DNA from 2 places in the Kitasatospora sp. NPDC085895 genome. Region 2 is predicted to be linked to the other one. Evidence: riboswitches for the same ligand, from Rfam matches in the RefSeq annotation. Region 2 holds a riboswitch; the other holds the start of a gene.
The links. Region 2 has a riboswitch for glycine ahead of gcvP (aminomethyl-transferring glycine dehydrogenase). Riboswitches for the same ligand answer to the same signal wherever they lie in the genome.

Region 1 (4,298 bases), on a different contig from region 2:
CACGGCGTTTGCGGGGGTACTGCGGGTCCTGCGTGGTGCCGGAGTGCGCGGCATGCACATCGCGCGGTTCGGCGTCGCCAGGGCGCGATCACCTTTGTGGGGATCGGCTCGCGCACTGGCCGTGGGCAGCACTCTCTGTCATCGGGGAGAGGTTCCGCCAGAGGGGGCAACCGAAGGATGCCTAACTGTGATCTGTCGGCATGCAGCCCGTTGTGACCGCGAATACGCCTCTTCACACGGCTGAAACAAGCCTGTCAAGACGGGTACTGACGGAAGCCCGCCAACGGCGGGAAACCGCCACCACCTGGGCATGACCCGCCACTGGCGGACGGCCGCCACAAGGACGGGTAAAGGGGAGGGAAAGGGAAAGGATCAGCGGCCGGGATAGCCCGGCCACGGCTGCTGGGGCCACGGCTGCGGACCCGGCGCCGATTGCGGAGAGTAACCGTAGGGCGGGTAGGGGGCCGCGCCCTGCGGGTGCCCGAACTGGGTGTCGCGGTCGAAGAACGGGCGGGCGTTCGCCCGCATCCACATCGCGACCGGATCGAACTCGTCCGCCATCGCGACCGTCGACACCGCCAGCCCCTCCGGGGCGAGCTGCGCGGCCCGCTGTACCAGGGCGCGGGCGGCCTCCACCGACGGCGGAGAGTTGTCGTACAGGTCCAGGCCGACGGCCAGGTACGCCTCGCCCAGCGCGGGCTGCACCCACGCCTGGCGCAGCGAGCGCAGCGGACGGGTCTGCACGGCCTGCTGCTCCAGCAGCCCGTAGAACTGCGGCGCGTTCAACCGCGGCTCGGAGATCCGCAGCGGACCGGCCGGCAGCCGGTCCAGGCCGACCGCGATGCGTCTCAGGTCGGCCCAGGGGACGCCGACGCCGCCGCCCGGGGCGTGCGGGTTCAGCCACAGGCCCCAGCGGGTGCGGAAGAGCGCGGCGGCGATCTCCTGGCCGGAGATCACCTCGTGGGCGCGGGCCCAGCCGCTGGCGGCGAGCTGCTCGGCCGAGGTGACGGCGGGGGCGTAGCCGTGCCCGCCGATGTCCATGTTCCCGTACTGGGCGTCCGGGCTGCCGGGCGTGCCGTGCCAGAGCAGCATCCAGACCTGCCCCTGGGCGAGCGCCCGCAGCAGGTTCTCGTACGCGTCGTAGCGCTCCGGGACGACCGCGCCGAGGGCGCGCTCGATGGCGCCCGGGTCACCGCCGGGCGGTGCCACGGGTGCCTGGCCCCACGGGCCCGGCCCGCCGCCTGCCGCTGCCGCGCTCATGCGCCCGCCTCGCTCCGCTCGCTCACGTCGCCGTGCCCCGTCTTGTTCCGTCTTCCGCCGCTCGTGCCCACTGCCGGGCAGCACCCTATTGCGCGCGGCCGACAGGCGTCATGCCGCATACCCCCTCGTGATACCCCCGGGCGGCGCCGGTGTCCCGCCGGCAGGCGCCCGGGCCGGCCGGACCGGCGGTCACGCCCGGACGTAGAAGGGCGCCACGCAGGTCAGCAGCCACTCGACGACGGGGTCGTCGGCCATGTCCAGCAGCACCAGGTGGACGCCCCACGGCGGCGGCGCGGTTCCGAGCGCGCGGCCGAGCGCCTCGTTGACCTGCACCGGATCGGCCGGCCCGGCCGGGTCGAGCTGGATCCCGACGTACAGCTGCGGGGCGTCCGCCTCCACCCGGGCGAGCGCCCGACGGGCCGTCAGCACGCCGGGCAGCCGGGACAGTTCGGAGGTGGCCGCGGCGAGGAAGGCGTACGGCTCCTGGTGCGGCTCGGGCTCGCGCAGCGCCACCGAGGCGCCCTCGGCGACCTCGCCGGGGGTGCGGTCGCCCTGCGGTCCGCGGCGGAGCTCGCCGACGCCCTCCGGCGGCACCGGGATGCCCACCGGCGCCTCCGGGTTGACGGCGATGCCGATGCCGAGCGGCAGCCCGCGGGCGAACTCCCACACCGGTGCGATCGCGAACGCCATGCCCGGGGCGTGCTGCAGGAACTGCTCCTGCGAGGAGAACACCGGCACGTAGGGGGTGCCGGCGAGTTCGATGGTCGGCAGGTCCAGCGAGGTGCCCTGCGGGTCGGCGCCGGCCGGCAGCGGGATCCACACCTGGCTGCGGGCGAGCACCTCGATCACCCGGGGCGTGGCGCCGGGGTCGCCGAGCGCGGCGGTGAGCACCTGCTCCAGTTCGTTGGACGGCCAGGTGCCGCCCTCCGGCGCCGTGCCGGGTGCGGCCCACGCCTGTGCCTCGCCCGCCGGATACCCCATGTACGGCCCCTTCGCTCGTCCCCTGCACAGAGCCTAGCGGGCCGCCCCCTCTCCCATCAGGCCCGGCGGCATGCCATGATGAGCGCGCTCGACCCTCCAAGTTCATACTGGCCGCTCGAACCCGCGCGGGAGAGTCCGGAACGCCCCCAGGGGCGAGGCCGGCGCCGAAGGAGCAAGTCCTCCCCGGAATCTCTCAGGCACCCATACCGCACGGGCGAGGCACATCTGGAAAGTGGACACGGCCGCGCCGTGCGCCCACCCACGGTGCAAGCCGCCATCCTTGAGGTGGCGGTGAACCTCTCAGGTTGTTGACGACAGACGGGGAGACTCCATCCGCCGTCCTGCCCGTTTCCGGGCGGGAGGGTCGCCCGTGTGCCCGCAGAGCAGCCAAGGAGTCCTGCCGTCATGTCCCTCCGCCTCACCGCGCTCGACGCGCTGCACCGCTCGCTCGGTGCCACCATGACCGACTTCGCCGGCTGGGACATGCCGCTGCGCTACGGCAGCGAGCGCGAGGAGCACCTCGCCGTCCGCACGAAGGCCGGTCTGTTCGACCTCTCGCACATGGGCGAGATCACCGTCTCCGGCCCGCAGGCCGGCGAGATGCTGGACCACGCGCTGGTCGGCTTCATCTCGGCGCTGGGCGTGCTGCGCGCCCGCTACACCATGATCTGCCGCGAGGACGGCGGCATCCTCGACGACCTGATCGTCTACCGCACCGCGGAGGACGAGTACATGGTGGTCGCGAACGCCTCCAACGCCCAGGTGGTGCTGGACGCGCTGACCGAGCGCGCCGAGGGCTTCGACGCCGTCGTCCGCGACGACCGCGACGCCTACGCGCTGATCGCCGTCCAGGGCCCGGAGGCGAACGGCATCCTCGCCTCGCTGACCGACGCCGACCTGCCCGGCCTGAAGTACTACGCGCTGCTGCCCGCGACCGTCGCCGGCAAGCAGGTCTGGCTCGCCCGTACGGGCTACACCGGCGAGGACGGTTTCGAGGTCTTCTGCGCCCCGGCCGACGCCGAGCACCTGTGGTCGGCGCTGACCGCGGCCGGTGCCGACAAGGGCCTGGTGCCGTGCGGCCTGTCCTGCCGCGACACGCTGCGCCTGGAGGCGGGCATGCCGCTGTACGGCCACGAGCTGTCCACCGACCTGACCCCGTTCGACGCCGGTCTCGGCCGCGTGGTGCGCTTCGACAAGACCACCAACGAGGGCGCCTTCGTCGGCCGCAAGGCCCTGGAGCAGGCGGCCGCCGAGGCCGAGTCCGCACCGCCGCGCAAGCTGGTCGGCCTGGTCTCCGAGGGCAAGCGGGTGCCGCGCGCCGAGTACGCGGTGGTCGACGCCGAGGGCGACCCGATCGGCCGGATCACCTCGGGCGCGCCCTCCCCCACCCTCGGCAAGCCGATCGCCATCGCCTACGTGGACGCGGCGCACGCCGCGCCCGGCACCGCCGTCGCGGTCGACGTGCGCGGCAAGGCCGAGCCGGTCGAGGTCGTGGCGCTGCCGTTCTACAAGCGCGCCCGCTGAGCGCCCCCGCCGCTCCCAGCACCGTCCTGAACCGTCCTGCCCGGGGCGGTCCGCTCAGCGGACGGCCACGCCCCTCCCTCTTGCGATCCTGGAGAATGACGCCATGAGCAACCCCACGCACCTGCAGTACACCAAGGAGCACGAGTGGCTGACCGCCGCCGTGGACGGGGTGTCGACGATCGGCATCACCGCGCACGCGGCCGACGCCCTCGGCGACATCGTCTACGTCCAGCTCCCGGAGGTCGGTGACGGCGTCACCGCCGGTGAGACCTGTGGCGAGCTCGAGTCCACCAAGTCGGTCAGCGACCTGTTCTCGCCCGTCACCGGCGAGGTCGTGGAGGTCAACCAGGCCGTCCTCGACGACAACGCCCTGGTGAACAGCTCCCCGTTCGAGGATGGCTGGCTGTTCAAGGTCCGCGTCGAGGCGACCGACGAGCTGCTCGACGCCGAGGCGTACACCGCGTTCATCGGCGGCTGACCGCCCGCCCAACGGGGCGGCCGCAGTGCGGCGGCCGCCCCGCTCCAGCCCTTCG
Region 2 (4,298 bases):
CATCTCGGTGGTGGCGTTGAGCTTCATGGTGCACGAGCCCAGCGGGATCATGCCGCGGTCCAGCGCGTAGTCGCGGTCCGACAGGCGGCGCAGGTAGCGCAGCATGGCGGTCTCGGAGCGGTGGCTGTGGAAGACCGGGTGGGTGAGGTACTCGTCGTCGCGCAGCAGGGCGGCCGGCAGCGCGTCGGCGGTCTCGTCGAGCTCGCCGCCGGCGATGCCGAACGCGGCCCACAGCGCGGTGACGTGCTCGCGGGTGGTGGTCTCGTCGCAGGAGATCGAGACGGTGTCGGCGTCCACCTTGTGGATGTTGATGTTCGCCTCGAGGGCGGCGGCGACGACCTCGTCGGCGCGCTGCGGGACGCGGGCGGTGACGGTGTCGAAGAAGGCGCCGTGCACCAGCTCGACGCCGCCGGCGCGCAGGCCCGCGGCGAGCGCGGCGGCGTAGCGGTGGGTGCGGCGGGCGATGTCCGCGAGGCCGTCGGGGCCGTGGTACACGGCGTACATCGAGGCCATCACGGCGAGCAGCACCTGGGCGGTGCAGATGTTGCTGGTGGCCTTCTCGCGGCGGATGTGCTGCTCGCGGGTCTGCAGGGCCAGGCGGTAGGCGCGGTTGCCGTCGGAGTCGACGGAGACGCCGACCAGGCGGCCGGGCAGGTTGCGGGCGAACTCGGCGCGGACGGCGAGGTAGCCGGCGTGCGGGCCGCCGAAGCCCATCGGCACGCCGAAGCGCTGCGAGGTGCCGCAGGCGATGTCGGCGCCCATCGAGCCCGGGGACTTGAGCAGGGTGAGGGCGAGCAGGTCGGCGGCGACGGCGACGACCGCGCCGAGGCCGTGGGCCTGCTCGATGACCGGGGTGAGGTCGCGGACGGCGCCGGCGGCACCCGGGTACTGGAGCAGCACGCCGAAGACGCCGCGCTCGGCGATCTCGGCCGGGATGCCCTCGGACAGGTCGGCGACGACCACCTCGACGCCGGTCGGCTCGGCGCGGGTCTCGATGACCGCGACGGTCTGCGGCAGGGTGTCGGCGTCGATCAGGAAGACGCCGCCCTTGACCTTGGTGACGCGGCGGGCCAGCGCCATCGCCTCGGCGGCGGCGGTGCCCTCGTCGAGCAGCGAGGAGCCGGAGGTGGCGAGGCCGGTGAGGTCGGAGACCAGGGTCTGGAAGTTCAGCAGCGCCTCGAGGCGGCCCTGCGAGATCTCCGGCTGGTACGGGGTGTAGGCGGTGTACCAGGCCGGGTTCTCGAGCACGTTGCGCAGGATCACCGGCGGGGTGAAGGTGCCGTAGTAGCCGAGGCCGATCATGGAGGTGGCGACCCGGTTGCGGTCGGCCAGCTCGCGCAGCTCGGCGAGGACCTGGGCCTCGCTGCGGCCGGCGGGCAGGTCCAGCGCGGTCAGGCTGCGGATGGCCTCGGGAACGGCCGCGTCGGCCAGCTCGTCCAGCGACGCGAAGCCCACCTGGGCGAGCATCTTCTCCTGGGCGGCGGCGTCGGGGCCGATGTGGCGGGTCTCGAAGGGGCTGGCCTGCTCGAGCTCGGTGAGGTTCGGCTGGGCGTTCATGGGGGTCGAGGCCTCCTGGTCACGGACCGGCGGGGGTACGCACGCCGGTCGGCCGCCGTGGGGAGCCGGAGACGTACGAACCCGTCAGGCCTCCCCCTCTGTCATCGGTACCTGAGAGCTTCGCCGTTTCGACGCCCGAGGGCATCTCGTCGGCTTGCACCGTCGGTGAGGGTGGTGCCGACGGCTCCTGTGCCGGCGGTCCTGCCCTGCTTTCCAGAGTGACCTGGCCCATGCGGTACGGGTGCCTGAGAGATTCCGGGGAGGAGTTGCTCCTTCGGCGCCCCTTCCCCAGCTCAGCGGGGTCGGGGACTCTCCCGCGCGGGCTCGGCGGTCGCCGCCCAGGGTACCAGCGGGACCACCGGGAATGGCGGGTGCTGTGACCGGCGTCCCACCGCCGGTGGCCGGTCCGCCGGCCCCGCCTGCGGGCCCGCGGGCCGTGCCCGCCCCCCGGACGGCCGATCACCGGCCCGGACGGCCGCTCCCGGCTCGCCGGTGACCGGTCCATGGCGTTCTGTGTAGATGGCGTCTGGCCAGCTCCTCCAGCCGTCCCGACGTCCGCGGAGACACAGGAGCAGTAGGCACTGGAGGACAGCGTGCAGACCGATATCGATCCGCGAGACCTGATCGGGCACAAGGCGGTCGACCGGAACGGTGAGAAGATCGGCACGGTCGACGAGGTGTATCTCGACGACGCGACCGGTGAGCCCGAGTGGGCCGCCGTCCGCACCGGGATCTTCGGCCGGGACGCCTTCGTCCCGCTGACCACCAGCGAGTTCTCGGGCGAGGAGCTCAAGGTCCCGTACGACAAGTCGCTGGTGAAGGACTCCCCGGACTTCGGTGTGGGCCAGCACCTGTCACCCGCCCAGGAGTTGCAGCTCTACCGCTACTACGGGCTGGACACCTCCAACGGTCGGCCGGGCCCGGAGGCGGGTCCGGCGCCCGCCGAGCGCCCCGGTGACACCGAGTTCGGCGCGGTCGCGCACGCGGCGCCCGAGCAGTCCGCGGCGAACGGCCGCCCGGCGGCGAACGGCCACGGCCGGACGGACCACGCCGACGGGCAGCACGGCGGCACGCGCCACGACGGGCCCCGGCAGGAGGGGACCCGGCCGGACGGCTCCGGACCGGCCGGCTCCCGGCAGGACGGCTCGGAGAACACCATGCAGCTCCCGGTGGTGCCGGCCGGCGGCGCCGTCCGCCCACCGGCCGCGCCGACCACCGCGCCGACCGCCGCGCACCGGCCCGAGCGGCCGGAGCGGCAGCAAGGCGGCGAGGCCTCGGCGCACGGGCCGGTCGAGATCGTCTGCCGCGAGGAACGGCTGGACATCAGCACCGAGTGGCACGTGCTGGGCACCGCCCGGCTGCGCAAGTACGTCACCTCGGAGGCCGTGGAGCGCCGGGTGTCGGTGGTGCGGGAGCGGGTGCGGGTGGAGCGGGTGCCGGTGAGCGACGCCGAGCGGGCCGCGCTGAGCGACCAGGAGATCGCCGAGGCGGTCGAGGAGGTGACCCTGCGCGAGGAGCGGCCGGTGGTGCGCAAGTACCTGGCCCCGGTCGAGCGGGTGCGCCTGGTGGTGGAGCGCTACACCGAGGAGGAGCTCGTCCGCGAGGAGCTGCGGCGCGAGCAGGTCGAGGTGCACGACGGGACGGCGCGCCAGCCGTACGGCCCCCAGCCGGCCGACCGCGCGGCGGCCACGAACGCCTCCACCACGGCGACCGCCGCGGCTGCCGCGACCGGGCCCGCTCCGGCCGGGCCCGCTCCGGCCGGTGGGCAGCCGGCGCCTGCACCCGCCGCGTCGGGCCAGGCGCCCGTCCAGGTCGCGGCGCGGACGGCCGCGGCGCAGCCGGCCCGGCCGGAGCCGCTGCGCCCCGTCTGATCCTCCGACGGCAGGACGTCCCCCGGAGTCCCGGTCCGCTGCGGCGGGCCGGGACCTGCGCTTTGCCAAAGCTTCACCGATCGATATTTGACAGGCTGAAGTATCTACCTGCATCGTTACTTCAGTTCATTCACTATCGCTCGCCTGAAGCAGTGACCGGCTTCCGGCGACCCAACGGGAGGAAACCCACCGTGAGTGAGGCCCCACAGCCCGCCGCCACGGACGAGAAGCCGAGCAGTGCGCGGGTGCTCCCCGCGCTCGTGCTGGCCATGCTGGCGTTCAGCGTGGTGCAGACCGCGGTCGTGCCGATCCTGCCGTCGCTCGCCAAGGAGCTCGACGTCTCCGGCTCCAGCATCACCTGGCTGATGACCGCCAACCTGCTCTCCGCGGCCGTGCTCACGCCGCTGCTCGGCCGGTTCGGCGACCTCCGCGGCCGCAAGCCGATGCTGCTGGTCTCGCTCGCCGGCCTGGTCGCGGGCTCCGCCCTCGCGGTCGGCACCCACTCCTTCACCTGGCTGGTCGTCGCCCGCGTGCTCCAGGGCGCCGGCGGTGGCGTGCTCCCGCTCGCGATCAGCATCGTCCGCGACGAGCTGCCCAAGGCCAAGGTCACCGGCGGCGTCGCCGCCATCAGCGCCTCCATGGGCGTCGGCAGCGGCCTCGGCCTGGTCGCCACCGGCCTGCTGCTGGAGCACTGGAGCTACAAGTCGATCTTCTGGATGGGCCTGGCCTTCGGCATCATCGCCGTCGCGCTGGTCGCGATCCGCGTCCCCAAGGACCCGGTCGTCGACAAGGAGGGCGGCGCCGACCCGCTCGGCGCGCTCACCCTGGCCGGCTGGCTCTCCGCCCTGCTGATCGCCGTCAGCCAGGGCA

Region 1: linked by a shared signal. The riboswitch ahead of gcvT (glycine cleavage system aminomethyltransferase GcvT) and the one ahead of gcvP (aminomethyl-transferring glycine dehydrogenase) in region 2 are both predicted to bind glycine.

The regions. Positions count from the first base shown of each region.
Region 1 covers NZ_JBFBJY010000027.1:34,845-39,142, reverse strand. Annotated here, with positions in the region: gene AB0442_RS18810 (enhanced serine sensitivity protein SseB C-terminal domain-containing protein) at 373-1,260, opposite strand; gene AB0442_RS18805 (enhanced serine sensitivity protein SseB) at 1,450-2,241, opposite strand; glycine riboswitch at 2,358-2,460, shown strand; gene gcvT (glycine cleavage system aminomethyltransferase GcvT) at 2,647-3,765, shown strand; gene gcvH (glycine cleavage system protein GcvH) at 3,869-4,243, shown strand.
Region 2 covers NZ_JBFBJY010000030.1:12,973-17,270, reverse strand. Annotated here, with positions in the region: gene gcvP (aminomethyl-transferring glycine dehydrogenase) at 1-1,557, opposite strand, end outside; glycine riboswitch at 1,781-1,884, opposite strand; gene AB0442_RS19830 (DUF2382 domain-containing protein) at 2,151-3,428, shown strand; gene AB0442_RS19825 (MFS transporter) at 3,620-4,298, shown strand, end outside.